2 regions of the Rhizobium sp. 01T417 genome follow, and region 1 is predicted to be linked to the other one. Evidence: predicted binding sites of a transcription regulator. Region 1 holds the regulator's gene; the other holds the start of a gene.
What was found. Region 1 encodes PhoB, which activates phosphate uptake and scavenging genes when phosphate is short. Its sites were predicted from a motif close to TGTCATNNANCTGTCAT; they were not measured.

Region 1 (5,747 bases):
CCTTGGCCGTGTCACCGATCGTCTCGGCGCGGCCAAGCTGCATTTCTGTGCCCGACAGGAACAGCGTCTCGCCCCCGAGCTGGCGCATGCCAACGTCGAAGGACACGCGGGTGCGCGTCGAGGGCTTTTCGAAGATCATCGCCAGCATCTTGCCTGATAGCGGCTTGTCGCCCTGCCCGGCCTTGAAGGCCTGTTTGCGCGAGATTGCGTCATCCATGATGAGCCGTAGGTCGGATGCCGCGACGGCGGAGAGATCGAGGAAGTGTTTGGGGGAAGCCATTATCGTTACCTATCACGCCCGCCTTCCGACAGGCACTATTCATTAAGCCGTCTTCTTGACCTTCGCAGCGCGCACGCTTTCGGCGGCGCGTTCGAGGCGGGCAAGGCCCTCGCGGGCTTCGTCAGCAGTGACGACCAGAGGCGGCAGAAGACGAATGACATTGTCGCCAGCGGGTACGCCGAGCAGATGGGCGTCACGGATCGCCTGCAGCAGTTCGGAGGACGGCACGGCGGCCTTGACGCCGAGCAGCAGCCCCTCGCCCTTGATATCCTCGATGATATCAGGATAGCGATCCTTGAGCGAGGCCAGCCCTTGGCGGAATACCAGCGAGACGTCACGCACCTGCTGCAGGAAGCCCTCCGCGAGGATCACGTCGAGCACGGCACTGCCAACTGCCATGGCGAGCGGATTGCCGCCATAAGTGGAGCCATGCGTGCCGGCCTTCATGCCGGAAGCGGCCTCTGCCGTGGCAAGGCAGGCTCCGAGCGGGAAGCCGCCGCCGATGCCCTTGGCAACCGCCATGATATCGGGGGTAGCGCCTGACCACTCATGCGCAAAGAGCTTGCCCGTGCGGCCCATGCCGGTCTGCACTTCATCGAAAATCAGCAGCAGACCATGCTCGTCGCAGATCGCGCGAAGTGCCTTCAGGAACTCGTTCGTCGCCGGGCGGACGCCGCCTTCCCCCTGAATAGGTTCGATGAGGATCGCGGCCGTTTCATTTGTGATGGCGCTGCGGAGTGCATCGAGATCACCGAACGGCACCTGATCGAAGCCAGGCGCCTTGGGACCGAAGCCTTCGAGGTATTTCTCCTGGCCACCGGCGGCAATCGTCGCCAGCGTACGGCCATGGAAGGCGCCTTCAAAGGTGATAATATGGAACCGCTCGGGATGGCCCTTGGAAAACTGATAGCGGCGCGCGGTCTTGATCGCGCATTCCAAGGCTTCCGCGCCGGAGTTCGTGAAGAACACCTTATCGGCGAAGGTCGCATCGGTCAGCCGCTTTGCCAGTGTTTCCTGACCCGGGATCTCATAGATGTTGGACAGATGCCAGACCTTGTCGGCCTGCTCCTTCAGCGCGCCAACCACATGCGGATGGCTGTGGCCAACGGAGGTGACGGCAACGCCCGCGCCGAAATCAAGATATCGCTCGCCCGTTTCGCTGATCAGCCACACGCCTTCTCCTCGCTCGAACCGCAGCGGGGCACGAGAGTAGGTGTCGTAAAGCGCGGCTTCAGCCATGGCGCGATCTCCTATCAGCAATCATCAGCAGCCGGACTCCGGCTAAGGAAAGCAGGTCCGGAAAATTAAAAATGCCGCCTTTCGGCGGCGAGCAGCACTATTTACTTTTCGCACTGCAATGTCAACAAAACTGAGGTTTCGCTGCATGCGTCAAGCAGCCATCCCGAGGCGCTCGACCTATCAACAACTATGTTGCATAAATGACTCTCACGCCCAGCAAGTTGGGGAAAACTTGAAAATCGATTCCCCGAGATTCAACCGACTCTTGTCACGGAGTCGGCCTCACACTAGGTTAAAACTCAATTACTAGGCTGCATGCGGCGGAACTAGTCACCAAAATTTGAGTAAGCGTTTCTTGCCTCGGATACGTCCGTGGCAACGGTGAAGGATTCTGCCTACACCAACGCTAATAAGGCGGAGACAGGGGCATGAACTGGACAGACGAGCGCGTTGAAAAACTGAAGAAGCTGTGGTCCGAAGGCCTGAGCGCCAGCCAGATCGCAGCACAACTTGGCGGTGTAAGTCGTAACGCCGTCATTGGTAAAGTCCATCGTTTGAGTCTGCCCGGCCGTGCCAAGGCCGGCGGTTCGACGACCACCGTCAGAACCCCCAAGCGCACGACTTCGGCGCCCCGCGCCACGAACTACGCCTCGCGGATCACCACACGCACCGTTACCCGCCAACAGGGCGCGACGATGCTCAAGGAAGAGATCGAAATCGATACGGTGGAGGAAGTCCGCTTCCGTCCGGCCGCAAATGTAATCGTTCCGATTTCTCGCCGCCTTGGCCTCACCGAGCTCACCGAGCGCACCTGCAAGTGGCCGGTCGGCGATCCGCTCAATGACGACTTCCACTTCTGCGGTTGCGAGTCCCCGGACTCTTCCCCGTATTGCACGTATCATCAGCGCATGGCCTACCAGCCGGTCAACGAGCGCCGCAAGGCCGCTAACCGGGTCGCCTGACCCGGAAGCCGGATAAGGAATAAAGAAAACGGGCCCTCGCGGGCCCGTTTTTCGTTGTAAGGGAAAGACCTCTCAGGCTCTCGCCTGAAAGGATCAGGCTTCCATCGAATAGCCGGCACCGCGCACGGTGCGGATGACGTCCTGCATGTTGGAAAAGTTCAAAGCCTTGCGCAGGCGGCCGACATGGACGTCAACAGTACGCTCGTCGACATAGATGTCGTGACCCCAGACGCCATCGAGCAACTGCGAGCGCGAGAAGACGCGGCCGGGCGATGCCATCAAGAACTCGAGAAGGCGGAATTCGGTCGGGCCGAGGCGGACTTCGCGGCTCTTGCGGTGAACGCGGTGCGTCTCGCGATCCAGCTCGATATCGCCGCACTTCAGCAGCGTCGAGAGCACCTCGGGCTTGGCACGACGCAGCATCGCCTTGACGCGAGCGACAAGCTCCGGCGTCGAGAACGGCTTGACGACGTAATCGTCAGCACCGGTCGAGAGGCCGCGAACCCGTTCGCTTTCCTCGCCACGGGCGGTCAGCATGATGATCGGCAGGCGCTCGGTTTCCGGCCGCATGCGCAGGCGGCGGCAGAGCTCGATGCCAGACACGCCCGGCAACATCCAATCGAGGATGAGAAGGTCCGGCGTGCGTTCCTGAAGCCGGATCTCGGCCTCGTCGCCGCGCAGGATGGTATCGACCTCAAAGCCTTCGGCCTCAAGGTTATAGCGGAGAAGCACGCTCAGCGCTTCTTCGTCTTCAACGACAGCTACTTTAGGGATCATTCGTTTCGGTCTCCTGGGGGCGCGGTCGCGGAATGACTATTCAGTGACTGCGCCGACGGTGTTGGCGGTATCGTCCTTCGGACGTTCGCCTTCCGGCTGGGCACCGGTGGCCATGTAGTAGATCGTTTCGGCAATGTTGGTGGCGTGGTCGCCGATGCGCTCGATGTTCTTGGCGCAGAACAGAAGATGCGTGCAGCTGGTGATGTTGCGCGGATCTTCCATCATGTAGGTGAGCATTTCACGGAACAGCGAGGTGTACATCGCGTCGATTTCCTCGTCGCGCTCACGGACCGATTTTGCTTTGTCGGCAGCACGGCTCGTGTAGACGTCGAGGACTTCCTTGAGTTGGACGAGGGCGAGCTCGGACAGGTGCTCGAGGCCGCGGGCGAGCTTGCGCGGCACGCCGGCGCTCTGTACGGCAATGACGCGCTTGGCAGTGTTCTTGCCCAGGTCGCCGACGCGCTCCAGGTCTGCCGCGATGCGGATGGAGCCCATGATCTCGCGAAGATCGGCCGCCATCGGCTGGCGGCGGGCGATCGTGACGATCGCCTTGTCGCCGATCTCGCGCTCCGCGTGGTCGAGGATCACATCGTCCGAGATGACCTTCTGGGCAAGAGCCGTATCGCCGTTTACGAGCGCGCGTACGGCATCCGAGACCATCTGCTCGGCCAAGCCGCCCATTTCCGAGATACGGCGGGACAGGAACTTCAAATCATCGTCGTAGGCAGAAAAGATATGTGTCGATGCCATAGGGCTCATCCTTGAATATCGTAAGTGCTACCGAGACGGCCGATCAACCGAAGCGGCCCATGATGTAGTCCTGGGTGCGCGGATCGTCCGGGTTGGTGAACATCTTGTCGGTGTCATTCTCCTCGACGAGGTTGCCAAGGTGGAACATGGCTGTGCGCTGCGAAACACGGGCGGCCTGCTGCATCGAGTGCGTCACGATGACAATCGTGTAGTTCTCGCGGAGCTCGTGGATGAGCTCCTCGACCTTGGCCGTTGCAATCGGATCGAGTGCCGAGCATGGCTCGTCCATCAGGATGACTTCGGGGCTGACGGCGACGGCGCGGGCGATGCAGAGGCGCTGCTGCTGACCACCGGAAAGACCGGTGCCGGCTTCGTGAACGCGATCCTTCACCTCATTCCAGAGGCCGGCGCGCTGCAGGCTGTGTTCGACGATCTGGTCCATGTCGGCCTTCGACTTGGCGAGCCCATGGATACGCGGACCGTAGGCGACGTTTTCGTAGATCGTCTTCGGGAACGGGTTGGGCTTCTGGAACACCATGCCTACACGCGCGCGAAGCTCCACAACGTCGATATCCGGATCGTAGATATCTTCGCCATCGAGCGTGATCTTGCCAGTGACGCGGCAACCGTCGATCGTGTCGTTCATGCGGTTCAGGCTGCGCAGGAAGGTGGACTTGCCGCAACCGGATGGGCCAATCAGGGCGGTCACCGTGTTTTCACGGATGTTCAGCTTCACGTCGAACAGCGCGCGCTTCTCGCCGTAGTAAACGGAGACGTCCTGGCCGATCATCTTGTAGGGAATGGTGTTCATCTTCTGATCAACCGCTTTCTCAACTGCTGCTTCCGTCAACATGTTCATAATGTTTACTCCGTTTACCAGCGGCGCTCAAAGCGACGACGCAAGAGGATGGCTCCGAGGTTCATGAGGATCAGGAATAGGAGCAGGACGATAATGGCGCCGGAGGTCCGCTCGACGAAGGCGCGCTCGGCTTCATTGGCCCACATGTAGACCTGCACCGGCAGGGCCGTCGAAGGCTCCATGGGCGTCGCCGGAGCATTCGCGACGAAAGCGACCATGCCGATCAAAAGCAGCGGCGCCGTCTCCCCGAGCGCGTGCGCCAGACCGATAATCGTGCCGGTCAGGATACCGGGCATCGCAAGCGGCAGGACGTGGTGGAAGACCATCTGCATCTTGGAGGCGCCGAGGCCGAGCGCGGCCGAGCGGATCGATGGCGGGACGGCGCGAAGCGCTGCGCGGGTCGCGATGATGATCGTGGGCAAGGTCATCAGGGTCAGTACCAGACCACCAACCAGCGACGCTGAACGCGGCAGGCCGGCGAAGTTGATGAAAACAGCAAGACCGAGCAGACCGTAGACGATGGAGGGAACCGCCGCGAGGTTGTTGATGTTGACCTCGATCAGGTCCGTCAGCTTGTTCTTCGGTGCAAATTCCTCGAGGTAAATCGAAGCGGCAACGCCGATCGGCAGGGAAAGGACGAGCACGATCAACATCAGATAAAGCGAGCCAACCAGGGCGACACCAAGACCGGCGGCCTCGGGACGGCTGGAGTTGCCGTTGACGAAGAGCCCGGTGTTGAATTTCTTGTGCAGCGCACCGGTTTCCGCCAGCTGGTTCATCCAGCCAACCTGCCTGTCGTTCACCTTGCGGTTCTTCTCGTCGACCTTGAGGTCAATCTGACCCTTGTTGGCGGAGTCAACGTTGGCGTCTGCAAGCAGGG
Region 2 (5,747 bases), 120 kb from region 1:
GACATTAAGGCGCTCAGCGACAAGAAGACCCGCGAGCAGAGCGGCACCTTCATGGCCGAAGGCTTGAAGCTGGTCATCGACGCGATCGAACTCGGCTGGACGATCCGCACGCTTGTCTATGCCAAAGCGGCCAAGGGCAAGCCGCTGGTCGAGCAGATGGCGGCAAAGACGGTCGCCTCCGGTGGGCTGGTGCTCGAGGTCAGCGAGAAGGTGATTTCCTCGATCACCCGTCGCGACAATCCGCAGATGGTGGTCGGCATCTTCGAAAGCCGCTGGAAGCCATTGCGCGAGATCCACCCAAGGCCGGGTGAAACCTGGATCGCCCTCGATCGCGTGCGCGATCCCGGCAACCTCGGCACGATCATCCGCACAGCCGACGCTGCCGGCGCCTCTGGCGTCATCCTTGTCGGCGAGACGACCGATCCCTTCTCGCTCGAAACGGTGCGCGCCACCATGGGCTCGGTGTTTGCCGTTCCCGTTGCACGCGCCACGGCGGAAGAATTCATTGCCTGGAAGAAGCACGCTGGAGCTTCCGTCGTTGCTACGCATCTGGCAGGGTCAGTTGACTACCGTACCATCGACTACAAGAAGAAGCCGGTGGTGATCCTGATGGGCAACGAGCAGTCCGGGCTGCCCGAGCATCTTGCCAAGGAAGCCGATGCGCTTGCCCGCATTCCGCAGCAGGGCCGTGCCGACTCGCTCAATCTTGCCGTCGCCAGCGCCGTCATGCTGTTCGAGGCGCGCCGCCACCTCCTCTCACTCGACGAGGCCAAATGACCGAACAGACGCTAGAACGACCGACGCTGCTTGCCCGGCCGCTGCCAATCCTGATCTTCATCGTCATCGCCGTTGCACTCGACCAGATCGTCAAGATCGTTGTCGACCACACCCTACCACTGCAGGAGCCGGTGCATCTTTTCCCGATGCTGGCGCTTTACCGAACCTACAATCTCGGCGTCGCCTTCTCGATGCTCTCGGGCATGGACGGCTGGTTCATCGTCGGCATGCGCCTCATCATCGTCGCTTTCGTCATCTGGCTCTGGCACCGCACCAACAAGCAGCGCACCTTCGCTCACCTCGGCTACGCGCTGATCATCGCCGGCGCGCTCGGGAACCTGATCGATCGCTTCCTCTACGGGCATGTGATCGACTACATCCTGTTTCACACCGAGACATGGTCGTTCGCCGTCTTCAACTTGGCCGACAGTTTTATCACGATCGGCGCGGGATGCGTGATTCTGGACGAGCTGATACAACCTAAAAACGCAGACCGTTAAAATCTTAGCGGTTTGCTGAAGGCATTTGGAACCGCCGCCATGCTATTCCGGCGGGCATGCAAGGTCTCGGTCAATTGCACGACAGACTTGCCGCCGCGTTCGGGCGGCATACCGCTCATCGCCACGGTGAGCGGGACTCGGATATTGTTGCCTATCAAGCCGAGTTCGTTTCACCGCAATTCCAACGCAGCCGCGTCGGCCGCAAGCTTCTATCCTGGTGGTTGGGCGGTCTCGGCCTTGTTGGCGGCTTTCTCCTTGTTGTCGTGGCGCAGGCGGGCGGCCCTCTGCTGCCATCGGTGGGGCTCGGCGTTGCCGCGCTGTCCTTCGTTGTCCTGCTCGCGATGCTCGCAACCACCAGACAACGCCCGTTGCGGAAACACCTCACCGGCGTTTCATCCGCATGGAGCCAGAGGGCGGCTCTCTTTGCGGAGATCCACGACGCGCTTGGCGACATTACCGTCACACGGAACATGGATCGGCGCATCGTTGGCGCCAACGAGGCATTTCGTCGGCTGACCGGCAGGCTCAATCCAGAGGGACTGACGTGTGAGGAGATTGGCATCGCCTTTCGACCGGGCTCGGCACCGCATCGCTTCGAGGTGGAGATCTCGACGCCGGAAGGCCAACGCATCTTTTTCTGGCGTGACGTCGTTACCCGCGACCCCGCCGACGGACGGCTCCTGCTGCAGAGCATCGCTCGCGATATCACCGACGAACGGCTGACCGCACAAGCCCGCGAGGAGGCCCGGCAGAAGGCCGAGTACAACAGCGCAGCCAAATCACGCCTGCTTGCCACGGTCAGCCATGAAATCCGCACTCCGCTGTCCGGCATCCTCGGCATGACGCATCTGCTGACCGAGACACGGCTGACGCAGGAACAGCAGAACTATCTGACGGGCATCCGCCAATCCGGCTATGCGCTGACGCAGCTGGTCGAGGACCTCCTAGACTTCTCGACCATCGAGGTCGGTCGTTTCCAATTGCGCCCCCGCGCAGAATCGCTGCGCAAACTCCTTGAAAGCGTCGTCGAAATGCTGGCCCACCGCGCCCATGAAAAGGGCATCGAGATTGGGACAACGGTATCCTCCGACCTTCCAGACATGATGAGCTTCGATCCGGCGCGCCTGCGTCAGGTCCTGTTCAACGTGATCGGCAACGCCGTGAAATTCACGCAGGCGGGCGGCGTTTTCGTCCAGGCATCGCTGCAGGCGAACAACGTGCTGATCAGTGTCACCGACACCGGCCCCGGCATGACCGAGGAAGAACAAAACCGCATCTTCGGCGAATTCGAGCAGGGCGGAACGCTGGTCGAGAAGAGCGCCGGGACAGGGCTTGGTCTCTCCATCTCCGCCCGCATCATGCGCGAATTTGGCGGCACACTTACGGTGACGAGCGAAAAGGGAGCCGGTAGCGAGTTCAGCATCCGCTTTCCGATCGCCATTCCGGAGGAACGCCGTAGTCGCCACAAGGCCGTGCTTGCAGGCAGCGTCGTGCTGCTGCTGGCACCGGCCGGTTCGGCGCGCAAAGCGATATCGGAGACGATCGCAACGCTCGGCGGCGATTGCCACCTGGTCACCGACGGTGCGAGCGCCCATGACATGTTGCTCGCCATGGCTGCGGGCGACCGCAGGCCAACCGACATCATCGTCGACCACCGGATGTCGACGGAGTTCGCCGAGCACCTTGCCGACCGTGGCGAAATCGCGGCACTGGGACTGCGCAAAATCTTCCTGGTCAACCCCGAGGAGCGCAACGCCCATCCGCTCGACCTATTCGACGCGTGGCTGATACGGCCGCTGCGCGAGCAATCGCTGATCGACGTGCTGCGTGGACGGATGCGCGGCATGGAGAAGCGCGATGCGTTGAACGATAACCAGCCCGGTTTCAGCGTTGCCATTCCGGAAGCGGGAATCCAGAGTGGGCTGCGTATCCTGCTGGCGGAAGACGACCCGATCAACGCGATGCTCATTCGCGCCATGCTCGAAAAAGCCGGTCATACCGTCGAGCACGTCGAGCACTTCGAGACGCTGCTCGACGCCGCGCTGTCGGAGGGAAGCGTGCGCCCTGACATTGTCATCAGCGACCTTTCCATGCCAGGAGGCGACGGCATCGACATGCTTGGCCGGCTACGCGGGCACGAACGCCGGCTCGATCTTCCGCCTGTTCCGATCCTCGTGCTCACCGCCGACAAGCGCGATGAATCCCGTAGACAAGTCTTGCTGAATGGTGCAAACCGCGTCATGGTAAAGCCGGTTGACCCGATAAGGTTGCTGACGGAAGTCCAAGCTGTTGCTGCGCTTTCGGCCCGCCGCGCGGAAGCGCGGTAGCCATCAAATAACCGGCACGCTTCTTGCGTATGGCGGCTATATGATGTCACTTTCCTGTCGCATATAAGTGTTTTATGGCGTGTCAAAAGCCGGCAACGGGAGAATCGCCATGTCAGCAGACGCCCTCAACTGTGACGCTGTCGCCGAGACCCCCCGGCCATCGACCACGCTTGCGCTAAAGGAAGGCGACGTTCTCGGCCGCATCGGCAATCTCGAAACTCGCCTTGCCCGAACGGCCAGCGAGATCGATGCCGCCCAGGCCGTCCGCTTCCGCGTCTTCGTCGAAGAAATGGGGGCACAGCTTTCGCCGGAGGCCATGCGCCGCAAGCGCGATTTCGATTCCTACGACACGTTCTGCGATCATTTGCTCGTGCTCGACCGCTCGATCGAGGGTGACAGCGAGGACCAGATCGTCGGCACCTATCGCCTGCTGCGACAGGAAGTCGCCATGGCGAACGGCGGCTTTTACTCGGCTTCGGAATTCGCCATCGACGAGCTGCTTGCTCGCCATCCGGACAAACGGTTCATGGAACTCGGCCGCTCCTGTGTGCTGCCCGACTACCGCACCAAGCGCACGGTCGAGCTTCTGTGGCAGGGCAACTGGGCCTATGCGCTAAAGCATGGCATGGGCGCCATGTTCGGTTGCGCCTCCTTCCCGGGCATCCACCCGGAAAGCCATGCGCTGGCACTGTCCTTCCTGCATCACAACGTCGCCGCGAAGGATGAGTGGGCCGTCGCCGCTCTTCCGCACCTTGCGCGCGACATGGATCTGATGCCGGCCGAAGCCGTCAACCCGAAGCGGGCGCTGATGGCACTGCCGCCGTTGATCAAGGGTTACCTGCGCCTCGGCGCCATGGTCGGTTCGACCGCCGTGGTCGACAAGGCCTTCAATACGACGGATGTCCTGATCGTGTTGCCGATCGCCAGCATTTCCGATCGCTACCTGAACTACTACGGCGCCGACGCCGGTCGTTTCGCGAGCTGACTTTCAAGCAGATGGAAGACGGAGCGGGAGGATGCCTCCCGCTCCGTTTTTATTTCACGATCCAGCCGTATAGGCGGCGATCGCCGCCATGTTGACGATGTCGGAATCCTTTGCGCCCATCGAAGTGATCTGAACGGCCTTGTCGAGGCCGACGAGGATCGGGCCGATGACAGTCGAACCGCCAAGCTCCTGCAGCATCTTCGTGGAGATCGAGGCTGAGTGAAAGGCCGGCATGACGAGCACGTTGGCCGGGCCGGACAGGCGGCAGAACGGATACTGCTCCATGACCTTGCGGTTCAGCGCCACGTCGGCCGCCATCTCGCCGTCATACTCGAAATCGAGGCGGCGCTTGTCGAGGATTTTCACCGCCTCGCGCACACGCTCGGAGCGTTCGCCCGACGGATGACCGAAGGTCGAATAGGCAAGCATGGCGACGCGCGGCTGATAGCCCATGCGGCGCGCAAAGCCTGCGGCCTCGACAGCGATATCGGCGAGCTCCTCGGCGTTCGGCATATCGTGAACCGCTGTATCGGCGACGAACACCGTCCGGCCGCGGCACAGCGCGATCGATACGCCGATGACCCGATGGCCGGGTTTCATGTCGATGCAGCGGCGCACATCTTCCAGGGCCGTCGAATAGTTGCGGGTGATACCAGTAACCATCCCATCGGCGTCACCAAGCGCCACCATGCAAGCGGCGAAGTGGTTGCGATCCTGATGGATCAGACGCTGTGCGTCACGATGCAGGTAGCCTTTGCGCTGCAGGCGCGCATAGAGGTAGTCGATATAAGTTTCGACGCGGGTGGAGATACGTGCGTTGACGATTTCCAGCCCCGGCCGATTGAGGTCGATGCCGGCGCGCTCGGCGGTCTGGTGGATCAGGTCTTCGCGGCCGAGCAGGATCGCCGTGCCGAGCTCCTGGTTTGCGTAGGACATTGCCGCACGCATGACCTGCTCTTCTTCGGCCTCGGCAAAAACCACCCGCTTTGGACGGCGGCGAACGCGTTCGTAGAGGCTCGCCAGCGTCGAGGCGATGGGATCGCGGCGGCCGGAAAGTTCGCGGGCATAGGCCGCCATATCTGTAATCGGCTTGCGCGCTACGCCGCTGTCAATCGCTGCCTGTGCCACGGCAACCGGGATCGCCGAGATCAGGCGCGG

Region 2: the regulator PhoB is predicted to act here: its motif matches at 3,649-3,665, upstream of olsB (l-ornithine N(alpha)-acyltransferase).

The regions. Positions count from the first base shown of each region.
Region 1 is NZ_JBFTQH010000003.1:330,243-335,989, reverse strand. It holds gene argF (ornithine carbamoyltransferase) at 1-280, opposite strand, end outside; gene AC1DPR_RS05480 (aspartate aminotransferase family protein) at 323-1,519, opposite strand; gene AC1DPR_RS05475 (GcrA family cell cycle regulator) at 1,948-2,481, shown strand; gene phoB (phosphate regulon transcriptional regulator PhoB) at 2,575-3,258, opposite strand; gene phoU (phosphate signaling complex protein PhoU) at 3,295-4,008, opposite strand; gene pstB (phosphate ABC transporter ATP-binding protein PstB) at 4,052-4,867, opposite strand; gene pstA (phosphate ABC transporter permease PstA) at 4,882-5,747, opposite strand, start outside.
Region 2 is NZ_JBFTQH010000003.1:213,891-219,637, reverse strand. It holds gene AC1DPR_RS04905 (TrmH family RNA methyltransferase) at 1-777, shown strand, start outside; gene lspA (signal peptidase II) at 774-1,277, shown strand; gene AC1DPR_RS04895 (hybrid sensor histidine kinase/response regulator) at 1,334-3,604, shown strand; gene olsB (l-ornithine N(alpha)-acyltransferase) at 3,714-4,589, shown strand; gene AC1DPR_RS04885 (NADP-dependent malic enzyme) at 4,644-5,747, opposite strand, start outside.